DNA from 3 places in the Variovorax sp. VaC1 genome. Region 1 is predicted to be linked to each of the others. Evidence: riboswitches for the same ligand, from Rfam matches in the RefSeq annotation. Region 1 holds a riboswitch; each other region holds the start of a gene.
What was found. A riboswitch is a leader RNA that binds a small molecule or an ion and turns the genes downstream of it on or off. The one in region 1 is predicted to bind glycine.
Positions count from the first base shown of each region.

Region 1 (7,266 bases):
GCGGCGGGCGCTGTGGGCGTGCTGCTGGGCGGCTGGCTCGGCGACCGCATCGGCCGCATGGGCACGATCCGCAGCGGCTATCTGCTCGCGCTGCCGGCGCTTGCGGGCCTCGTGCTCGCACCGACGGCCGGCTGGGCGTTGGCCTGCACCGCGCTGCTCGGCCTGAGCATGTTCCTGCCGTTCGCGGCACAGGTCACGCTGGCGCAGGACTACCTGCCGCGCAACCCGGCCACGGCCAGCGGCATCACGCTCGGGCTGGCGCTGTCGGTGGGCGGGCTGGTGTCGCCGCTGTTCGGCATGCTGTCGGATGCGCGCGGGCTGGGCGTCACGCTGACGGTGGTGCTTTGCGTGCTGTGCGTCGCGACGGTGCTGGCCTTGCGGCTGCGCAACCGGGCACAGGTGATTGCGCCGGTCGAACTCGACGGGGCCGCCGCGGCCTGAACGGCATCGATTCGATTCGGCCCGGGGCGGGTTCGCTGCCAGAATCGGCGTCGCACTCGACGCTGATAACTGACAAAGAGGGAAACCGCGCCATGAATCGATTCGTCACCTGTCTTCTTGCCGGGGGCCTGCTCTCCACGGCAGCCCTTGCCGCCGCACCGGCGGCACCTGCTGCAGCGGCCGCGCCCGCGGCGCCTGCCGCGCCTGCCGCAGCACCGGCTCCGGCAGCACCACCCGCCGCAGCCCCTGCGGCAGCCCCCGCGGCGCCACCCACCGCGGGCATCGCCGAAGTGGAAACCGCCGTGCGCGCCTGGGCTGCAGCCTGGTCGGCCCGCGACGTGGACCGCTACCTTGCCGCCTATGCGCCCGACTTCACGCCGGCCCGGGGCAAGGACCGCAAGCGCTGGGAAGCCGATCGCCGCGCCCGCATCGCGAGCAAGTCGAAGATCAGCGTGACCATCGACGACCTCGTCATCAGCGTCAGCGGCCAGACCGCCAGCGCGCGCTTCAAGCAGATCTACCGCGCCGACAGGCTGAACCACACCGACCGCAAGACGCTGGAGCTGCAACGCGTGGGCAACCAGTGGCTGATCCGCAAGGAAAGCGTCGGCGCCTGATCCGCACCGGGGAAGCAGGTGGCAATCCCCCTTGTAAATTCCCTTTCTGTAAGGGGAAAAGGTTCATGAAGATGTCACCACTTGCAACGATGCTCCAGCCTTCGATCTCCGAAAGCTGTGGCTGCCATGTTTCCCACCAAGACCGACAAGGCGCGCGACGAACTCCAGGGCGGCCAGCGCACGCTCAGCCAGCGTGAACGCGCGCTGCTTTTGATGGCCGACGGTCGGCGCTCGCTGACCGACTTCAGCCCGCTCTTCACGAACCGCGGCGAAGCCGAGCAGGCGATCCAGGCCCTGGTGCAGCGGGGCTATCTGGAAGACCCGGCGGCCGCCGCCGCAGCCGCCGCACAAGCGGCAGCCCAGGCCGCCGCGGCCGCGCAGCCCGCTCCCCTGCCCGCCGCCGAACCGATCCGCGTCGCCACCTCCACCGACACCTTCGACGGCAAGCGTTCGCTGGCCACCACGCGCATGTTCCTGTTCGACATCTGCGAGCGCATGTTCGTGCGGCGCGACCCCAAGTTCGCGCTGCAGATGCGCGACGCCCTGCGCGAGGCCCGCGACCGCGAAGCCATGCTGACCATCGCCGCGCTGATGCTCACCGAAATCGAGAAAAGCGCCGGCGCGGAGCGGGCCGAATCGCTGCGCGAGCGCATCGACAAACTGTTGCCGCCGGCCGAGGTCGTGCACTGAAACCCGAAGCCCCGGCCCGCGCGATCCACTACACTCGCCCGGGTCAGGAGAGAGCCCCGCGCGACGGGGCCGCCGAAGGCGCAGGGGTTTCCCGAACGCTCAGGCAAAAGGACTGACAAGGCGCCGGTGAAAGCCGGCGTTTCCTTGCTGGAGAGAGGCCATTGCATGCATGCATTGCACCGGCCCACCGAAGGAGCAAACCCCGATCGTGGGGCGAATCTCTCAGGTAAAGCGGACAGCAGGGGTGGCCCGTGGCGTTGCAGCCATGGATTTCGACTGCCCCTTTGGAGTGCCTCCTGGTGACTTCCTCCGCTTCCGCCGCCCCGCTTCTCAAGACGCCGCTCTACGACCTGCACGTGGAGCTTGGCGCCCGCATGGTCCCCTTCGCCGGCTACTCGATGCCGGTGCAATACCCCGCCGGCCTGATGGCCGAGCACAAGCACACACGCGATGCGGCCGGCCTGTTCGACATCTCGCACATGGGCCAGTTGCGCCTCATCGGCCCCGACGCCGCAGCCGCCTTCGAAACCCTGATGCCCGTCGACGTGATCGACCTGCCCGCCGGCAAGCAGCGCTACGGCCTGCTGCTGAACGACGAAGGCGGCATCCTGGACGACCTGATGTTCTTCAACGAAGGCAATGGCTCGATCTTCGTGATCGTCAACGGCGCCTGCAAGGTCGACGACATCGCCCACATCCAGCGCAAGATCGGCGCGCGCTGCGAGGTGCAACCGCTGCCCGACCACGCGCTGCTCGCGCTGCAGGGCCCGCAGGCCGCCGCCACGCTGGCGCGCCTGTCGCCCGGCATCGAGCGCTTCGTGTTCATGACCGGCGGCGCGGTGCAGATCGGCGGCATTGCTGCCTTCGTCACCCGTAGCGGCTACACCGGTGAAGACGGCTTCGAAATTTCGGTGGCGGCTAAAGACGCCGACGCCCTCGCCCGCCTGCTGCTGGCCCAGCCCGAGGTCAAGCCCATCGGCCTGGGCGCGCGCAATTCGCTGCGGCTCGAAGCCGGCCTGTGCCTGTACGGCAACGACATCGACACCACCACCACGCCGGTCGAAGCCTCGCTCAACTGGGCGATGCAGAAGGTGCGCCGCGCGGGCGGCGCGCGCGAAGGCGGCTTTCCGGGTGCGGCCAAGATCCTGGCGCAGCTCGCCGCAGCCACCGCGGGCGCCGCCGGCCACACCGACCACGACACGCTCAAGCGCAAGCGCGTCGGCCTCGTCGCCCTCGAACGCATCCCGGTGCGCGACGGCACGCTGCTGCAATCTTTCGAGGGGCATGACATCGGCATCGTCACCAGCGGCCTGCTCGGCCCGACGGCCGACCGCTGCATCGCCATGGGCTATGTGGCCACCGCCTTCGCCGAACCCGGCACGCGCGTGCAGGCCATCGTGCGCGGCAAGCCCGTGCCGATGGAAGTCTCGACCATGCCCTTCGTGCCCACCCGCTACTACCGCGGCTGAGCAACGGCAGACCCGGCTAGGCTCTGCACCCCGATCATCATTTTTTCCACGAGGAGTTTTCTCATGAGCATCAAGTACACCAAGGACCACGAATGGGTCTCGGCCGAAGGCGGCTCCGCCACGGTCGGCATCACCCTGCACGCACAGGACGCGCTGGGCGACGTGGTGTTCGTCGACCTGCCTGAAGTCGGCAAGACCTTCGCGCAGGGCGAAGTCGCCGGCGTCGTCGAATCGGTCAAGGCCGCCGCCGATGTTTTCATGCCCGTGTCGGGCGAGATCACCGAAGTCAACGAAGCCCTGCGCGCCGACCCGTCGCTGGCCAACAGCGACCCGCTGGCCAGCGGCTGGTTCTTCAAGGTCAAGCTGAGCGAGCCCGCGCAACTCGACGCGCTGCTCGACGCCGCCACCTACGACAAGTTCGCCGCCGAATCCTGAAAATGCGCGCCCCCCGGCTTGCCACTTCGTGTGCTGTGCTCTTCCCCACGGGGAAGGCAAGGCCCGCGTCGGGCCAGCCCGGCGGCGACCGCTGAGTCTTTTCTTCCTTAACGCCGATCCATCACGCCATGCCGATCCCCGCCCTTCCCTCTTTGCAAGAACTAGAGAACGCCGAAGAATTCCTTGCCCGCCACATCGGCATCGATGCGGCGGACGAGGCGCGCATGCTGCCGGTGATCGGCTCGGAAACGCGCGCGGAACTCATCGACGGCATCGTGCCCGCGGCCATCCGCCGCGCACGGCCGATGCGCCTGCCCGCACCGGTGACCGAAGCCGATGCGCTGGCCGAACTGAAGGCGTTGGCGTCGAAGAACAAGGTGTTCAAGAGCTTCATCGGCCAGGGCTACTACGGCACGCACACGCCCGGCGTGATCCTGCGCAACGTGCTGGAAAACCCCGCCTGGTACACCGCCTACACGCCCTACCAGGCCGAGATCTCGCAGGGCCGCATGGAAGCCCTGCTCAACTTCCAGACGATGGTGTGCGACCTGACGGGCATGGCCATCGCCAACGCCTCGATGCTCGACGAAGCCACGGCCGCCGCCGAGGCCATGACGCTGGCCAAGCGCAGCGTGAAGAGCAAGAGCAACGTCTTCCTCGTGTCGGGCGACTGCCATCCGCAGACCATCGAGGTCATCAAGACGCGCGCCGCGCCGCTGGGCATCGAGGTCAAGGTCAGCACCGTGTCGGAAACGCTGCCGCACCTGATGGTGAGCGGCGCCTTCTTCGGCGTGCTCGCGCAGTACCCCGCCACCACCGGCCACGTGCACGACCTGCGCCCGCTCGCGGGCCATGCGCACCAGTGCGACGCCGCCTTCATCGTCGCGGCCGACCTGCTGGCGCTGACCTTGCTCGCGCCCCCGGGTGAATGGGACGCCGACATCGTCTGCGGCACCACGCAGCGCTTCGGCATGCCGCTGTGCAACGGCGGCCCGCACGCCGCCTACCTGGCCTGCCGCGACGAGTTCAAGCGCTCGCTGCCGGGCCGCCTCGTCGGCGTGAGCGTCGACACGCACGGCCAGCCCGCCTATCGCCTGGCATTGCAAACGCGCGAGCAGCACATCCGCCGCGAGAAGGCCACGTCCAACATCTGTACCGCGCAGGTGCTGCCGGCCGTCGTTGCCAGCATGTACGCCGTGTACCACGGGCCCGATGGACTGACGCGCATCGCGCAGCGCGTGGCCGCGCTCACCGCCATCCTCGCGCAAGGCCTCGTGCAGATGGGCCGCGAGCCGGTCAACAGCACCGCCTTCGATTCGCTGACGATCCGCACCGGCGACGACACGCCGAAGATCATCGAGCGTGCCCACGCCGCCGGCGTCAACCTGCGCCAGCGCCTGCAGCAGCACCTGGGCATTTCGCTCGACGAGACCAGCACGCGCGCCGACGTCGAAACGCTGTGGGCGCTGTTCGTGCCCGCTGGCACGCCGATGCCGCGCTTCGACGACCTTGCCGGCAACGCCACGCCGCTGATCCCCGAAGACCTGCGCCGCACCAGCGCGTTTCTCACGCACCCGGTGTTCAACACGCACAAGAGCGAAACCGCGATGCTGCGCTACATCCGCAGCCTGTCCGACAAGGACCTCGCGCTCGACCGCAGCATGATCCCGCTGGGCAGCTGCACGATGAAGCTCAATGCGACCAGCGAGATGATTCCGATCACCTGGCCCGAGTTCGCGAACATCCACCCCTTCGCACCGGCCGACCAACTGCAGGGCTATGCGCAGCTCGACGCGCAGCTGCGCGCCTGGCTGTGCGAGGCGACCGGCTATGCGGGCATCAGCCTGCAGCCCAACGCCGGTTCGCAGGGCGAGTACGCGGGCCTGCTGGCCATCCGCTCCTTCCATGAAGCCAAGGGCCAGGGCCATCGCAACATCTGCCTGATTCCCTCGTCCGCCCACGGCACCAACCCCGCGAGCGCCCAGATGGTGGGCCTGCAGGTGGTGGTGACGGCCTGCGACGCGCAAGGCAACGTCGACATGGACGACCTGAAGCGCGCCTGCGAGAAGCACAGCGCCAACCTGGCGGCCGTGATGATCACCTACCCGAGCACGCACGGCGTGTTCGAGACCCGCGTGAAAGAACTGTGCGAGCTGGTGCATGAGCACGGCGGCCGCGTGTACGTCGACGGCGCCAACATGAACGCGCTGGTCGGCGTGGCCGCGCCGGGCGAGTTCGGCGGCGACGTGAGCCACCTGAACCTGCACAAGACCTTCTGCATTCCGCACGGCGGTGGCGGCCCCGGCGTCGGCCCGGTGTGCGTGGTCGAAGACCTCGTGCCCTACCTGCCGGGCCATGCAACGGCCGGCGTCGCATCGAACGGCGTGGGTGCCGTGTCGGCTGCGCCACTGGGCAATGCTGCCGTGCTGCCGATCAGCTGGATGTACTGCCGCATGATGGGCGCCAAGGGCCTGCAGGCCGCGACCGAAACCGCCATCCTGAGCGCCAACTACATCAGCGCGCGCCTGAAAGACCACTACCCCACGCTGTACGCGAGCCCCAACGGCCATGTGGCGCACGAGTGCATTCTCGATCTGCGCCCGCTGAAGGACACCAGCGGCGTCACTGCCGAAGACGTGGCCAAGCGCCTGATCGACTACGGCTTCCACGCGCCCACGCTGAGCTTCCCGGTGCCCGGCACGTTGATGGTCGAGCCGACCGAGAGCGAGCCGCTGGCCGAGCTCGACCGCTTCATCGACGCGATGATCGCCATTCGCGGCGAGATCCGCCGCATCGAAGAAGGCGTCTGGCCGAAGGAAGACAACCCGCTCAAGCATGCACCGCACACCGCGGCCAGCCTGCTCGGCACCGAATGGTCGCACCCGTACTCGCGCGAACTCGGCGCGTTCCCGCTGGCCGAACTCAAGCTGGCCAAGTACTGGCCGCCGATCGGCCGCGTCGACAACGTCTATGGCGACCGCAACCTGTTCTGCAGCTGCGTGCCGGTGGGCGACTACAAGGAAACCGAAGAAGCTTGAGGCCGACGACCCCGCGGACCTGCTGACCCGCCGCGCACACGCGGCGCGGTCACTCCGCCGGGTGCAGCCATCGCCATCTCCGTGGAGGCGATGGCCGAAGCAGCATCACTGCTTCTTCTTTTTGGCGATGTCCGCCGTGGCGATCTGCTGGCGCAGCCCCCGCAGGCTGGCCTTGACCTTGCGCTCGTTCTCCGGGCCCAGGCGCACCATGATCTTCTGGCCGGAAGACAGCGACTCCAGCTTGGGGTCGACATACTCGTAGCGCACCCACGGCCGCGTCGAAGGCACGTCGCCCTTCACCTCGATCAACCGGACCTGCACCGGGCCCGAAGGTTCGGGCGCTTGCAGCAGGTGGTCGATGACCGCGATGAGCCGGTCGTTGAAGTAGCGGCCCGGGTAGCCCAGCTCTTCGTACGCCTGCTGGAACAGCGGATAGAGCTTGGCGTACACCGCCGCCGCCTTCGCCGGATCGACCGATTCGGCCAGCAGCACGATGCCGTTGTAGCGCGCGCCATTGCTGGCCGCGATGGTCTGCGTGCCGCCCTGCGGCCCCTCGGTGATGAAGCGCTGGCTCGT
Region 1 is NZ_JBIGLT010000001.1:691,436-698,701, reverse strand. It holds gene ACGLHS_RS03415 (MFS transporter) at 1-441, shown strand, start outside; gene ACGLHS_RS03410 (hypothetical protein) at 534-1,058, shown strand; gene ACGLHS_RS03405 (hypothetical protein) at 1,185-1,748, shown strand; glycine riboswitch at 1,783-1,873, shown strand; glycine riboswitch at 1,886-1,997, shown strand; gene gcvT (glycine cleavage system aminomethyltransferase GcvT) at 2,045-3,217, shown strand; gene gcvH (glycine cleavage system protein GcvH) at 3,281-3,652, shown strand; gene gcvP (aminomethyl-transferring glycine dehydrogenase) at 3,781-6,690, shown strand; gene ACGLHS_RS03385 (DUF3014 domain-containing protein) at 6,796-7,266, opposite strand, start outside.

Region 2 (7,266 bases), on a different contig from region 1:
GCCGAGCGGGCACCGGCGAACGCGAATGTGCTGGTCGTCGGCGCAGGCGGCGGTGTCGAGCTGAAGGTCTTTGCGCAGATGCACGCGCAATGGCGTTTCGTCGGTGTCGATCCGGCGAAGTCGATGCTCGAGCTGGCAGAAGCAGAACTCGGCCCGCTGATTGCGCGCGCCGAACTTCACCACGGTTATGTCGACACCGCGCCGGAGGGGCCCTTCGATGCCGCGACCTGCCTGCTGACGATGCATTTCATTGCCATCGACGAACGCGGGCGCACGTTGAAGGAAATCCGGCGCCGCCTGAAGCCCGGAGCGCCGTTCGTCATGGCTCACATGAGTTTTCCGCAAGCGCCGGCGGAACGGGCGCTGTGGCTCTCGCGTTACGTTGCGTTCGCTGTCGCCTCGGGTGTCGATCCTGAAAGTGCGCGCAATGCGGCATCGGCGATCGGCTCGAAGCTGCCGCTGCTCGGCCCCGACGAAGAAGAGGCCATGCTCGTCGAGGCCGGCTTCACGGGCGCACAGCTGTTCTACGCGGGACTGGCATTCCGCGGTTGGGTGGCGTACGCCTGAACAGGGGAAAAGAGGGAGAGAGGGGCGAGGAGGCGTGCAGTGCCGCCACCTCGCTCGCTATTTCTTGCAGTCGCCGCCGACGGACACCGTGCCGTCCCTGCACTCGGTAAGGATCGGCTCGCCCGCCGGTTGCGGTGCGGCAGACGGCGCCGCGGTCGCCGGTCCTTGCCCGACATCGCGCTCGTACATCACCTTCCTGGTACCGAGTTCGCAACTGCCCACCACCTGCCCGTTCGCCGACGCGTTGGCATCGACGACGGTCACGGTGAAGCGCGTCACGCCGGCCGCGGCGATCTTCGCTTCGATCCGGGTGCGCAGGTCTTCGCAGTTCTCGGCACTGTGAGCGGCCGCGCCGGCGAGAGCCAGCGCGACAGCGATCAGCCAGGGTTTCATGAGGACCTGCCTTTCCCTTTCATGAGACGGCGGGGCTGCCTGCGCAGCCCCTTGCATCAACCCTGCGCCGAAGCCAGCGCGGCGTTCAGCGTCGCGCTCGGGCGCATCACCGCCTCGAACTTCTTCGGGTCAGCCAGGTAGTAGCCACCGATGTCCACCGGCTTGCCCTGCACGGCCGCGAGTTCGTCGACGATCTTCTGCTCGTTGCTGGCCAGCGTCTCGGCCAGCTTCTTGAACTTGGCTTGCAGTTCCTTGTCGTCGGTCTGCGCGGCCAGTTCCTGGGCCCAGTACATGGCCAGGTAGAACTGGCTGCCGCGGTTGTCGAGCTGGCCGGTCTTGGGCGACGGGTTCTTGTTGTTGTCGAGCAGCTTGCCGGTGGCGGTGTCCAGCGTCTTCGCCAGGATGGTCGCCTGCTTGTTGTTCGTCTTCAGGCCCAGGTCTTCCAGGCTAACGGCCAGCGCGAGGAATTCGCCCAGCGAGTCCCAGCGCAGGTGGTTTTCTTCCACCAGCTGCTGCACGTGCTTGGGGGCCGAGCCGCCCGCGCCGGTCTCGTACAGGCCACCGCCGGCCATCAGCGGCACGATCGACAGCATCTTGGCCGAGGTGCCCAGTTCCATGATCGGGAACAGGTCGGTCAGGTAGTCGCGCAGGATGTTGCCGGTGGCGCTGATGGTGTCCAGGCCGCGCACGACGCGCTCCAGCGTGTAGCGCATGGCGCGCACCTGGCTCATGATCTGGATGTCCAGGCCCGAGGTGTCGTGCTCGTGCAGGTACATCTTGACCTTGGTGATCAGCTGCGCTTCGTGCGGGCGGTAGGCGTCGAGCCAGAACACCACCGGCATGCCGGAGTTGCGCGCGCGCGTGACGGCCAGCTTGACCCAGTCGCGGATCGCGGCGTCCTTGACCTGGCACATGCGCCAGATGTCGCCTTGCTCCACGTCTTCGCTCATCAGCACTTCGCCGGTGTCCAGGTCGGTGATGTTGGCAACGCCGTCTTCGGGGATCTCGAAGGTCTTGTCGTGCGAGCCGTACTCTTCGGCCTTCTGGGCCATCAGGCCGACGTTGGGCACGGTGCCCATGGTCTTGGGGTCGAAGGCGCCGTGCCACTTGCAGAAGTTGATGATCTCCTGGTAGATGCGGGCGAAGGTCGATTCGGGCATCACGGCCTTCACGTCCTTCAGGCGGCCGTCGGCGCCCCACATCTTGCCGCCGTTGCGGATCATGGCGGGCATCGAAGCGTCCACGATCACGTCGTTGGGCGAATGGAAGTTGGTGATGCCCTTGGCCGAGTCGACCATCGCCAGCTCGGGGCGATGCTCGTGGCAGGCGTGCAGGTCGCGCTTGATCTCGTCCTGCGTGCTTTGCGGCAGCGTGGCGATCTTGTTGTACAGATCGACCATGCCGTTGTTGACGTTGATGCCCAGCTCGTCGAACAGCTTGCCGTGTTTCTCGAAGGCTTCCTTGTAGAAGATCTTCACGCAGTGGCCGAACACGATGGGGTGCGAGACCTTCATCATCGTGGCCTTCACGTGCAGCGAGAACATCACGCCGGTCTTGTGCGCGTCTTCGATCTCTTTCTCATAGAAGGCCAGCAGGGCCTTCTTGCTCATGAACATGGAGTCGATGACTTCGCGGTCCAGCAGCGCGACCTTGGGCTTGAGCACGATGGTCTTGCCGCTCTTGGTCAGCAGTTCCATCTTGACGTTGCGCGCGCGGTCCAGCGTCATGGACTTTTCGCCGTGATAGAAGTCGCCGCCGTGCATGTGCGAGACGTGCGAGCGCGAGGCCTGGCTCCAGTCGGCCATGCTGTGCGGGTTCTTGCGGGCGTATTCCTTGACGGCCTTGGGCGCGCGGCGGTCGGAGTTGCCTTCGCGCAGCACGGGGTTCACGGCGCTGCCGGTGCACTTGTTGTAGCGCGCACGGATGTCCTTGTCTTCGTCCGAGGTCGGGTTCTCGGGATAGTCGGGAATCTTGTAGCCCTTGCCCTGCAGTTCCTTGATGGCCGACTTGAGCTGGGCCACCGAGGCGCTGATGTTGGGCAGCTTGATGATGTTGGCTTCGGGCTTGAGCGTGAGCTTGCCCAGTTCGGCCAGGTTGTCGGGCACCTTCTGGCCGTCGCCGAGGAATTCAGGGAACTCGCCCAGGATGCGGGCTGCCACCGAGATGTCGCTGGTGGTCACGTCGATGCCGGCCGGGCTGGTGAACGCGCGGATGATGGGCAAAAACGCGTAGGTCGCCAGCAGGGGCGCCTCGTCGGTCAGGGTGTAGACGATGGTGGGTTGCTTCGTGCTCATGCGCTTGCTTCCGTAATGCAGTGTTGTCGGGTGGCAGGGAGTTCAGGCGGGATCTGGCCGCCGGAACCGCCGATTGTCGCCGGGCGCGCGGGCGGGGCGGCATTTCGCGGCCGGATCACCCCGCGGCGGCCTGTGTCAATGCAGCGGCAGGTCGATGGTGGCCGCGAGCGGGACGGTGTCGATCCGCGCGGCGCTGGCGACGATGACGGCCTGCGCCGACTGCCCGGCAAAGCCGGCGAGCGCGCCCCACAGGCAGCGGATCGAGGCGGCATCGAGCCCGGCGGTGGGCTCGTCCAGCAGGAGCAGCGGGCGCCCCGACGCCAGCCCGGCCGCCATCCAGACCTTGCGCTTCGAACCCGTCGAAAGCATGAACATCTTCTTGTCCAGGTGCTGGCCCAGGGCGAAGCCTTCGACCAGCGCCTGCCACTTTTCTTCGCTGAAATGCGGGTTGCCCTTGTTCAGGGTGGCCGTGCATTCCCGGGGCGTGACGTCGTTGAAGCGCTCCGTCGCCGGGTCGACGAAAAACACGTTCTGGCGATAGGCCTCGGGTGCGCTGTCCAGGCGCGCGCCGGCCGCCGTCAGACGGCCGGTGGCGGGCAGCGCCCCCGCGATCGCCTGGAGCAGCGCCGACTTGCCGGTGCCGGTGTCGCCATGCAGCAGCGTGACGCCGGGGCCGATGGCGGCGTTCCAGCCGGCGGCGAGTACGGGTTGACCCGGATATGCGAAGCCAAGGTCCTGGATCTGGAGAAGGGGGTGGGGAAGGGGAGAGGCGGTCGTGTTCACGCGCCGGTTTTACCCCATCGGGCGGCGGCGGCTGGCTACCATTCGCGCATGAAAAAACTCCTCACCCTCGGTGCCGGCGCATGGCTCGCCGCCATGGGGCTCGCGGGCGCCGCCGTGGCCGCGCCCTCGGCGCAGGTCTTCTTCGCGGTCAAGGCGCCGGAATCCGTCGATGTCGACTGGCGCGCCCACCTGTGCGCCTTGCTGCCCCAGCCCTGCGATGCCCAGGCCCTGAAGCTGCACCAGCCGCGCGACGGCAAGGCCGATGACTACCTGGTCATTTCAGAAAAGCCGTTGGCGATGGCGCGCGTGAAGCGCAACACCGCCGCCAACGCCTGGCAACTCGAACGCCTGCACGACTTCTCGGCATATGCCCTCTCGCTGCAGCAAGACCGCCAGAGCGGCGACCCCAAGGTGTCTCTCGCGCTTGCACCGGCGCTTTATCCGCTGGCCGAAGGCCGCTGGGCCGTGGCCGTGACGCAGAGCGAATCCGAGAGCTACTCGGGCGGGGGTGCGTCGTCCGTCACGGCCGATTTCGTGCCGCTCGACACGCCGGCCGGGCAGCCGGCCAAGGCCGTGCGTGAAGGCATTCCGTTCTGGTGCTCGCGGATGATCCGTGCCTGCTTCACCGAGAAGGAATACAAGACCTCGAAGCACTGCCACGACGAAAGCAGGGGCAACCTGCGCATCGCCTACGGCGAGCCCGCCAAGGCCGGCGACCCCTACGTGTGGCGCTATACGTGGCTGCAAAGCGACTGGCCCGCGCACACCGGCCCCAGTGCCGACAAGCGCACGAGCGTCAACTTCACCGACAAGACGATCGAAAAGGCCGACTTCTGCGGCGGCGGGCTGAACTAGTTTTTTCCGGCGTGCCATCCGGCCCGGGTGGCCTGAGTGGCACGCAAACTGCTTGGAGAGATTGATCCAGGAGAAATGCCGGCTCGATGCTTCGAGTTAGTGCATTACCGAAGGCGATAGCCCAGAACGCTCAGGTCCCAAGACTGGATTTTTTCTAACGCTGGAGAGCGTTGCCCGGCGCCGTCAAGGCGCCGAGGGCAGCCGCCGAAGGGGCAAGCCATGCGCGATGCGCGTGCATGGTGAATCTCTCAGGCCAAAGGACAGCAGGGGCACGCCGCGCCAACGCGCGGCGTGTCCTTGTTCGCTTCCGGAGCCTGTGTCCATGACTTCCATCCGAGCGCCTCGCGCGTCCGCGCCAACGGCTTTGCCGTGGCGACAGCCTGCGCGTGGCCGAAGCCTTTTCACGGCCACACCTTCCTCTTTCTTTCAACCGGAGAACTGAACCATGCTGTCGAAGAAATCCCTGATGAAAACCGTCCTCGCAGGCGCGATGTTCGCGGCCGCTGCCGCGAGCAGCTTCGCGCAGGACGCGGGCAAGGTGCTGCGCCTGGTGCCGCAGTCCGATCTGAAGATCCTCGATCCGATCTGGACCACCGCCTTCGTCACGCGCAACCATGGCTACATGGTCTACGACACGCTCTTCGGCGTGGACGAACGGGGCAAGGTGCTGCCGCAGATGGTCGACAAGTACACGACCAGCGCCGACGGAAAAACATGGAACTTCACGCTGCGCAAGGGCCTGGCCTTCCATGACGGCAAGCCGGTCACCTCCGACGACGTGCTCGCCTCGCTCAAGCGATGGGGGCAGCGTGACGGCCTGGGCCAGAAGATGTTCGCCGCCATGGACAAGACCGAGGCGGTCGATGCCAACAGCTTCAGGTTCGTCTTCAAGGAGCCCTTCGGCATGGTGCTCGACGCACTGAGCAAGCCTTCGTCGAACCCGCCTTTCATCATGCCCGCGCGCGTGGCCGCCACGCCGGCCGACAAGCAGATCGACGACGCCACCGGCTCCGGCCCCTACATCTTCAAGAAGGATGAATACCGCCCCGGCGAAAAGATCGTCTACCTGAAGAACACCAAATACGTGCCACGTGCCGAAGCGCCTTCCGGCACGGCCGGCGGCAAGAACGTGTACGTCGACCGCATGGAATGGATCGTCCTGAAGGACGCGCAGACCCAGGCCAATGCGCTGGCCAACGGCGAGGTCGACATGATCGAGTGGGTGCCGTCCGAGCAATACACCGCGCTCAAGAACAACCCCGCCATCACGCTCGACAGCCCCGTGTCGAAAGGCTCGTTCGCGCTGCACCTGAACCACCTGATCCCGCCTTTCGACAACCCGAAGATCGCGCAGGCCGCCTTCATGGCCATCAACCAGGAGGCGCTGATGCGCGCCCAGCTGGTGCACAAGGAGCTGTACAACAGCTGCGCTTCCATCTACCCCTGCGGCTCGGCCTTCGCGTCCGACAAGACCGGCTACTTCACCGGCAAGCCGCAGTTCGAGAAAGCCAAGGCGCTGCTCAAGGAAGCAGGCTACGACGGCAAGCCCGTGGTGCTGATGTACCCGGCCGATTTCGCGGTGCTCAACAAGTTTCCGCCGGTGATGGCGCAACTGCTCAAGCAGGCCGGCTTCAACGTCGACATGCAGTCGATGGACTGGCCCACGCTGGTCACGCGCCGCGCCAAGAAAGACCCGGTGGCCAATGGCGGCTGGAACCTGTTCATCACCGGCTGGGGCATTGCCGACAACATGAACCCGATGTTCTTCGCGCCGCTCACGGGCAATGGCGAAAAAGGCTGGTTCGGCTGGGCCACCGACGACAAACTGGAGCAGCTCAAGTCCGACTTTCTCGCCAGCAGCGAGGAACCCAAGCGCAAGGAACTGGCCACCGCCATCCAGCAGCGCGTGTACGACACCGGCATCTACGCGCCCATCGGCGAGTACAAGCCGCTCACGGCCTACCGCAAGGGCGTGGTGAGCGGCGTGGTGCGCTCGCCGGTGGCCGTGTTCTGGAACCTGAAGAAGAACTGAGACAGCTGGAATCAGGGAGTCACCCATGCTGCTCTTTCTTGCACGCCGCATTCTCTCGACCGTGCCGGTGCTCGTCATCGTCGCGCTCATCGTGTTCCTGATGCTGCGGCTCGCGCCCGGCGACCCGGCCGCCGCCATCGTGGGCGACAGCGGCACCAGCGAAAACATCGCCCGCGTGCGCGAGCAGCTGGGGCTCAACCAGTCGCTGCCCGTGCAGTTCCTTCACTGGAGTGCGCAACTGCTGCAGGGCAACCTGGGCGAGTCGTACTTCATGAAGAAGACGGTGGTGGAGCTGATCGGCCAGCGCATCGAGGCCACGGTGTCGCTCGCGGCCGTGACGCT
Region 2 is NZ_JBIGLT010000008.1:145,124-152,389, reverse strand. It holds gene ACGLHS_RS28625 (class I SAM-dependent methyltransferase) at 1-567, shown strand, start outside; gene ACGLHS_RS28620 (DUF1161 domain-containing protein) at 625-960, opposite strand; gene ACGLHS_RS28615 (NADP-dependent isocitrate dehydrogenase) at 1,017-3,254, opposite strand; gene ACGLHS_RS28610 (ATP-binding cassette domain-containing protein) at 3,390-4,037, opposite strand; gene ACGLHS_RS28605 (hypothetical protein) at 4,086-4,892, shown strand; glycine riboswitch at 5,043-5,166, shown strand; gene ACGLHS_RS28600 (ABC transporter substrate-binding protein) at 5,359-6,924, shown strand; gene ACGLHS_RS28595 (ABC transporter permease) at 6,950-7,266, shown strand, end outside.
Region 2: it holds a riboswitch for glycine, as region 1 does, so the genes downstream of both, ACGLHS_RS28600 (ABC transporter substrate-binding protein) here and gcvT (glycine cleavage system aminomethyltransferase GcvT) in region 1, are expected to answer to the same signal.

Region 3 (7,266 bases), on a different contig from region 1:
GCGCACTCGGGTCATTGCCCACAAACTTGTCGCCGATGATGAATGCCTGCGCCAACCCATCCGGACTCGGCTGCACCGCGTACTGCAGGTTGATGCCCCACTGGCTGCCGTCGCCCAGCAGTTGCTGGAAGCGCGGCGTGTCCTGCGGCGTGCTGATGATCAGGATGTCGCGCATGCCGCCGAGCATCAGCGTGCTGAGCGGGTAGTAGATCATCGGCTTGTCGTACACCGGCAGCAACTGCTTGCTGAGCGCCAGCGTCGCAGGATGTAGACGGGTGCCCGAGCCACCGGCGAGGATGATGCCTTTGCGTTGCGTCGTCTTGGTCATGGATGTTCGTGTCTCTTGGCTTGCTCTGAGGATCTCAGAAGGTTTCGCGCAACATGCGAGCGACGCCGGACTGCCAGTCGGGCAGCACGAGGCCGAAGGTCGATTGCAGCTTGGAGGTGTCGAGGCGCGAGTTGTGCGGCCGCTTGGCCGGCGTCGGGAATGCGGTGGTGGGCACGGGCTCGACCGCTTCGGGGCTTGCCTTGAGTTCCACGCCTGCCGCCTTCGCCTGCTCGATCACGAAGCGCGCATAGCCGTGCCATGTGGTGATACCACCGGCCACCGCGTGATAGAGCCCGGACTTGGACGGGTCCTGCAGCGTCGCCCGAATGGCATGTGCCGTCACGTCGGCCAGCAGTTCCGCGCCCGTGGGCGCGCCGAACTGATCATCGATGACGGTCAGCTTGTCGCGCTCCTTCGCCAGCCGCAACATGGTCTTGGCAAAGTTGCCACCGCGCGCCGCATACACCCAGCTGGTGCGAAAGATCAGGTGCTTCGCACAGTGCTTGGCCACCAGTTGCTCGCCTTCAAGCTTGGTCTGGCCGTACACGCTGAGCGGCCCGGTTGCGTCGTCTTCCTTCCAGGGCTTGCTGCCACTGCCATCGAAGACGTAGTCGGTGGAGTAGTGAACCATCAGCGCGCCGATCTGCTGCGCGGCCTCGGCCACGACGCCCGGCGACGTGGCGTTCAGCTTGCGCGCGAACTCGGGCTCGCTTTCGGCCTTGTCGACGGCGGTATGCGCCGCTGCATTGACAACCACGTCAGGACGCACCTTGAGCACCGTTTCGGCCAGTTGCTCGGGACGGCTGAAGTCGGCGTTGAAATCCGTGCTGTCGAAATCAAGAGCAACCAGCTCACCCAGGGGCGCCAGGCTGCGCTGCAGCTCCCAACCGACCTGACCACCCTTGCCCAGCAGCAGCAACTTCATGCCGCAGCCTTCGTGTCGTACTGCTTCTCGACCCACTCGCGGTACGCGCCGCTTTGCACGTTGCGCACCCACTCACCGTTCGCGAGGTACCACTCGACGGTCTTGCGAATGCCGCTGTCGAAGGTTTCGGCTGGCTTCCAGCCCAACTCGGCCTCGAGCTTGCGCGCATCGATGGCATAGCGGCGATCGTGCCCCGGGCGATCGGTCACGTAGGTGATCTGCTCCTTGTATGGCTTGCCGTCGGCCTTGGGACGCAGTTCGTCGAGCAGCGCGCAAACGGTGTTGACGATCTCGATGTTGGGCTTCTCGTTCCAGCCGCCCACGTTGTAGGTCTCGCCGAGCTTGCCTGCTTCGAGCACGCGGCGGATGGCGCTGCAGTGGTCCTTCACGTAGAGCCAGTCGCGCACCTGCATGCCGTCGCCGTACACGGGCAGCGCCTTGCCGGCCAGCGCGTTGACGATCATCAGCGGGATCAGCTTCTCGGGGAAGTGGAACGGGCCGTAGTTGTTCGAGCAGTTGGTGGTCAGCACCGGCAGGCCATAGGTGTGGTGCCAGGCGCGCACGAGGTGGTCGCTGGCAGCCTTGCTGGCCGAATACGGGCTGTTGGGCTCGTACTTGTTCTCTTCGGTGAAGGCCGGGTCGGTCTTGGAGAGCGAGCCGTAGACCTCGTCGGTCGAGACGTGCAGGAAGCGGAAGGCAGCCTTCTGGTCGGCCGGCAGCGCGCTCCAGAAACCACGCACGGATTCGAGCAGGCGGAAGGTGCCGAGGACGTTGGTCTGCACGAAGTCTTCCGGGCCGTGGATCGAGCGGTCGACGTGGGACTCGGCGGCGAAGTTCACCACGGCGCGCGGCTTGTGCTCTGCCAGCAGGCGGTCGAGCAGCGCGCTGTCGCCGATGTCGCCCTGCACGAAGATGTGCTTCGGGTTGCCCTTGAGCGACGCCAACGTTTCCAGGTTGCCCGCGTAGGTCAGTTTGTCGAGGTTCACGACCGGCTCGTCGCTGTTCGCGATCCAGTCGAGTACGAAATTGGCGCCAATGAAGCCGGCGCCGCCGGTAACCAGGATCATGGAGTCCCCTGTTGTTGTGGAACGATTGCCCTTCGGCAGATCAACGGGCGATTATCCCATTGGCCAGAGGGGGCCAAGTCGCAGGTTTGGCGTCCACGCAAGCCCCGCCTACAATCGCGCCCAATGCAGGAGAGCGGGCCACCCAGGTGGCCCTACCGAAGGCGCAAACTCCCATAAACGCTCAGGTCGGTCCGAACAAGGGATCTGTACTGCACCAACTGATACAGCCGTCTGGAGAGCCACCACCCCACGAAACATGGCGGTGGTGCACCGAAGGAGCAAACCCGCTGCGGGTGCAGCAGGGTGAATCTCTCAGGTACCGAGGACAGGGGGAGCGGCAACTTGGACGGCGGCCGCCCGGTTGCTTGCTATTGAAAAAATAGCAAACCACGCCCGCCATTCAAGCGCTGCAACCTCAAAGGTACTTGAAATGCGCGTGATCGTTCTTGGCGCCGGCCTGCTCGGCGTGACTTCGGCTTACTACCTCCAGCAACTCGGCCACGAAGTGACCGTCATCGACCGGCAGGCCACGCCCGCCGCCGAAACCAGCTTCGCCAACGGCGGGCAGATCTCTGTCAGCCATGCCGAACCCTGGGCCAACCCGAGCGCACCGCTCAAGGTGCTGCAATGGCTGGGCAAGGAAGACGCGCCGCTGCTGTTCCGCATCCGCGCCGACATGCGCCAGTGGCTCTGGGGCCTGCAGTTCCTGCGCGAATGCACGCCGGCGCGCACAAAACACAACATCGAGCAGATCGTTCGCCTGGGCACCTACAGCCGCGACACGTTGCAGCAGTTACGCCGCGATACCGGCCTGAACTACGACCAGCGCACCCAGGGCATCCTGCATTTCTATACGACGCAGAAAGAATTCGACGGTGCCCTCAAGCCCGCCGAGCAGATGCGCGCCCTGGGCTGCGAACGCCTCGTGATCTCCGCCGACGAAGCCGTGAAGATCGAGCCCGCCCTCGCCCACATCCGCCCGAAGCTGGCCGGCGCCACCTATACGGCCGAAGACGAATCGGGTGACGCCAACCGCTTTGCGCGCGAACTCGTGGGCCTGGCCGCCGCGGCCGGCGTCAAGTTCCTCATGAGCCACACGGTCACCGCCCTGCGCGAAGCCGGCGGCAGCATCGACCACGTCGAAGCCACCGACGCCGAAGGCCGCTTCCAGCGCATCCGCGGCGACGCCTTCGTGCTCGCGATGGGTTCGCTGAGCCCGCTGTATGCCGCGCCGCTGGGCATCCGCCTGCCGATCTACCCGGCCAAGGGCTACTCGGTGACGCTGCCCGTGAAGGACGCCTCCAAGGCCCACCAGGTCTCGCTGACCGACGACGAATTCAAGCTCGTGTTCTCGCGCTACACCTCAGAGTCGGGCGACCGCCTGCGCATCGCCGGCACGGCCGAGCTCAACGGCTACGACCGCGACCTGAACCGCGTGCGCTGCGAAGCCATCGTGCGGCGCGTCGAAGAGCTGTTCCCCGGCGCCGGCGACACCACGCAGGCCCAGTTCTGGACCGGCCTGCGCCCCGCCACGCCGAGCAACGTGCCGTTGATCGGCAAGACCAAACTGCCGAACCTGTACCTGAACACCGGCCACGGCACGCTCGGCTGGACGCACGCCTGCGGCTCGGGCAAGTCGATCGCGCGGATCGTGAGCGGGCTGGTGCCCGAGGTCGATTTCGCGTTCACCGGCATGCCCGCACCCCAGCCGCGCATTTCGCAGCCCGCGATGGGCTGATCCGCCATCGAGCCCCAGGTCACGCCTTGAACGTGACCCAGGGCTTGAGCCGCACGGCGCAGCGGATCAGCCCCGCGCGCTCCTGTGCATCGATCACGGCGCCGATGGGCTTGTAGGCCTGCGGCGCCTCTTCGATCCGGCGCTCCTCGCGCAAGGTGACGCATTGCCAATCGGCGCTCTCGTCGCCGGGCGTTGGCCGCATCGCGCGCACCTCCTGCCGCCGCATGCGCCGCCCGGCGCCATGGCTGCACGACCACAGCCAGTCGTCATGGCCCAGCCCGGTCGCGAGATACGAGTGATCGCCCATCGAACCAGGAATCAGCGCGAGGTCCCCCTCGTGCGCCGGCGTCGCGCCCTTGCGGTGGATGTTCATGCCGTGCTCGCGCAGCACCACGTTGTGCGGCATGTCGACCACGAGCCTCGACGCGGTGGCACCGAGCAGTTCCGCAAAGTCCTTGCGCACCAGCTCGGCCAGCACAACACGGTTGGCCCACGCATAGCGTGCCGCCACGCCCATCGCCTCCAGGTACTCCTGCGCCAACGGTCCCGTCAGGCCGTACAGGCCGCTCTTCGGATGGCGCAGGCCCTTGGGCCATTCGTTGCGGGCGCGATCCATCCATCGGCCGCCGACATGAAAGCCGATGTCGCGCGAGCCGCTGTGGATCATCACGACCACCTCGCCCGCCTTCAAACCCGCACGGTAGGCCGCGTGCCGGTCCATCACCTGGTCAACCACCTGGAGCTCGACGAAATGATTGCCGCTGCCCGGCGTGCCCAGGCACGGGTCGCGGAACACTTCATGCCGCGCACCGGTGTAGGCCTCGGGCGCATGCTGGGCGCTGCCGCCGAAGCTCGCCAGGCCAATGCAAGCGTCGATCTCGGCCTGCATCCGCTCGCGGTCGCACGAAGACCACAGGCCATCGCTTCGCACAGCCTCCAGGAACGCCGATGGCCCCACGTCGAACAACGCCTTGAACGCCGTCGTGTGCACCGGCACATCGCGCCCGTTGTCGAGCAGGCTGCGCGTGAGCCGCTCGATCAGCCGCGTCTTGTGCGGCGCCACCTGGTCCAGCGTGAGGCCGGTGGTCAGCAGCCGCATGCCGCAGTTGATGTCGGTGCCCACCGCAGCGGGAATGACGAAGTCGGCGTCGGTCGCCACGACGCTGCCGACCGGCGCGACCGAGCCCGGATGAAAGTCCGGCGTCGCGCAGGCCTTGCACACGCCCTGCGCGCCGTCGGGCGAGCGCACGCTGGCAAAGGCCAGCAACTGGTTGACCGCCTTTTCTTCCAGCGGAAGGCTGGGCGGCAGGAGCACCGTGGCCTGCGAAGCCTCGTTGTGCAGGTGATAGACGCCGTCGCGGTAATCGACGGCAATGCCCGCGCGCGAAAAGGCACGCTGGAGCCTGGAGAAATGAGGGTTGCTCATGGCTGCTGTTCCATTGCGGAAACCGTGTCGGTTTCCTGCCCCGGACCACATCGCGTGGCGAGGCGAAAGAGATCGACCGCGCGCTTTTTCAGAACACGCGGTTGGCTCTTTCTTGCAGCAGCAGAGATTCAAGAAAGCGGGCGGATTTTAGCGACGCTTGCCGCCGTCCGAAACCCGCCCGTCGTTTTTTTGCCCGTCGAAGGCGCCAGGTCAGTCGGGCGCCGTAAACACCGTCAGCACACCCGTATACCCATACAGATGGTGCCGGGCGATCTCGCCCGCCGCGAAGAAGCCGACCAGCGGCACGTCGCCGAGTGCGTGGCGCACGATCTGCAACTCGGCGCCGGGTGCGCCGAAGTGCGGCCCGCCGCGCCCGGAGCAGCTCACGTACACCGCCCCCGCGATGCGTCGCGCCGGATGCGGCGCCGCTTCGGCCTCGCCCGCTGCGACCGCGCGCGCGGTCGCCAGCGTCTGCTCTTCCGGCTCCAGCTCCTCGCGGATTTCCGCGCAGATGCGCATCAGGTCGGCGCGCGCGGCCTGCGCATTCCGGCGGCAGAAAGTCAGCCGCATGCCGGCTTCGGCGTTGTCGGCAATCGCGATGCCGCGCCGCGTGGGGTCCAGGCCGATGATGTGGCGCACCAGCACGTCGGCCCCCAGGTCGCCGGTGCGGCGAATGCCGTCGCTGCCCGCGTCGGCCAGGCCGACCAGCGTGCTGCGCACCGCGTCGATGGCCTCCTGTGGCCGGTCGAGCGACACCTGCAGGTCGGCCAGCAGCACGTCGAGCGCGGGCTCGCCATCGAGCTTGAGCAGCAGATTGCCGTCAGCCTCGGTGATTTCGCGTTCGCGCACGGCGCCCGAGCGCAGCGGCTGGCAGCCCTGCGTGACACGCGACACCAGCCGCACGCCCTCGCCGAACACCACCCCCGACAGGCCGCCCGAGAACACACCACCCGCCGCGCCATGGCCGCGGATGTTGCCGTTGCCGCCGACCGCGAACTGCAGCGCGCTGCCGCGGCCCGACGAGAGCCCGCCGAACAGGTAGCCGGTGTCGGTGCGGCCCGCCATCTCGGCGATCAGCTCCGACAGGTCGGGCGTGGCCGGGTCGGCGTGCACGAGCGCGGTGTGCGCCTCGAAACCGCTCATTTCGGAATTGCCCAGCGGCGCCACGCCCGAGAACACCCGGTACTGGTCGCTCGGCAAGGCGCAGAGCATCAGGCTCATGCCGGGTTCGTCGAAATACTCGGCGTTGTTGGCCGACACCCCGATGCCGACCGTGCCCGACCAGTCGGTCACCTCGGGCAGCTCGGCGCTCAGGTGGTCGAGGATTTCCTGCGCATCGCTCGCATAGTGATCGGTGATGTAGAGCAGCCCGAGCGTCGGCGACGGCGCGTAGTCGGGCAGCGCCATCTGCGCGCGCAACTGGGCCAGCACGAGGCCGGCCGCCATGCGCCATTGCGGATGGGTGGCATGACCGGAGGGAAACAACTTCATGATGCGTGCCGACCCGTTCTCTTCAAAAAATATAGGTGTATGACGTCAGCGCCGGCTGGAGGTTCGCTTGCGCGCGGCCGTCGACGTCTTCTTTTTGGCGGCGACCGGCGCCGCCGCTTTCTTCGCAGCCGCGGCTGGCCTGCGGGCCGCCGCTGCCGGCTTGCCCATCACCTTGCCGACCGCGTCAGCCAGCGGCTGGGCCATGGCCGGCACCTTGAGCTGGGCCGCGTCCTGCAGCGCCGAGCTGGCGATCTGCTGGAACTGTTCGGTAAGCGAGCCCCACCACTGCAT
Region 3 is NZ_JBIGLT010000004.1:488,319-495,584, forward strand. It holds gene rfbA (glucose-1-phosphate thymidylyltransferase RfbA) at 1-328, opposite strand, end outside; gene rfbD (dTDP-4-dehydrorhamnose reductase) at 363-1,253, opposite strand; gene rfbB (dTDP-glucose 4,6-dehydratase) at 1,250-2,320, opposite strand; glycine riboswitch at 2,437-2,537, shown strand; glycine riboswitch at 2,542-2,659, shown strand; gene ACGLHS_RS19125 (D-amino acid dehydrogenase) at 2,751-4,058, shown strand; gene ACGLHS_RS19130 (RtcB family protein) at 4,078-5,484, opposite strand; gene ACGLHS_RS19135 (FIST C-terminal domain-containing protein) at 5,695-6,975, opposite strand; gene ACGLHS_RS19140 (PhaM family polyhydroxyalkanoate granule multifunctional regulatory protein) at 7,021-7,266, opposite strand, start outside.
Region 3: it holds a riboswitch for glycine, as region 1 does, so the genes downstream of both, ACGLHS_RS19125 (D-amino acid dehydrogenase) here and gcvT (glycine cleavage system aminomethyltransferase GcvT) in region 1, are expected to answer to the same signal.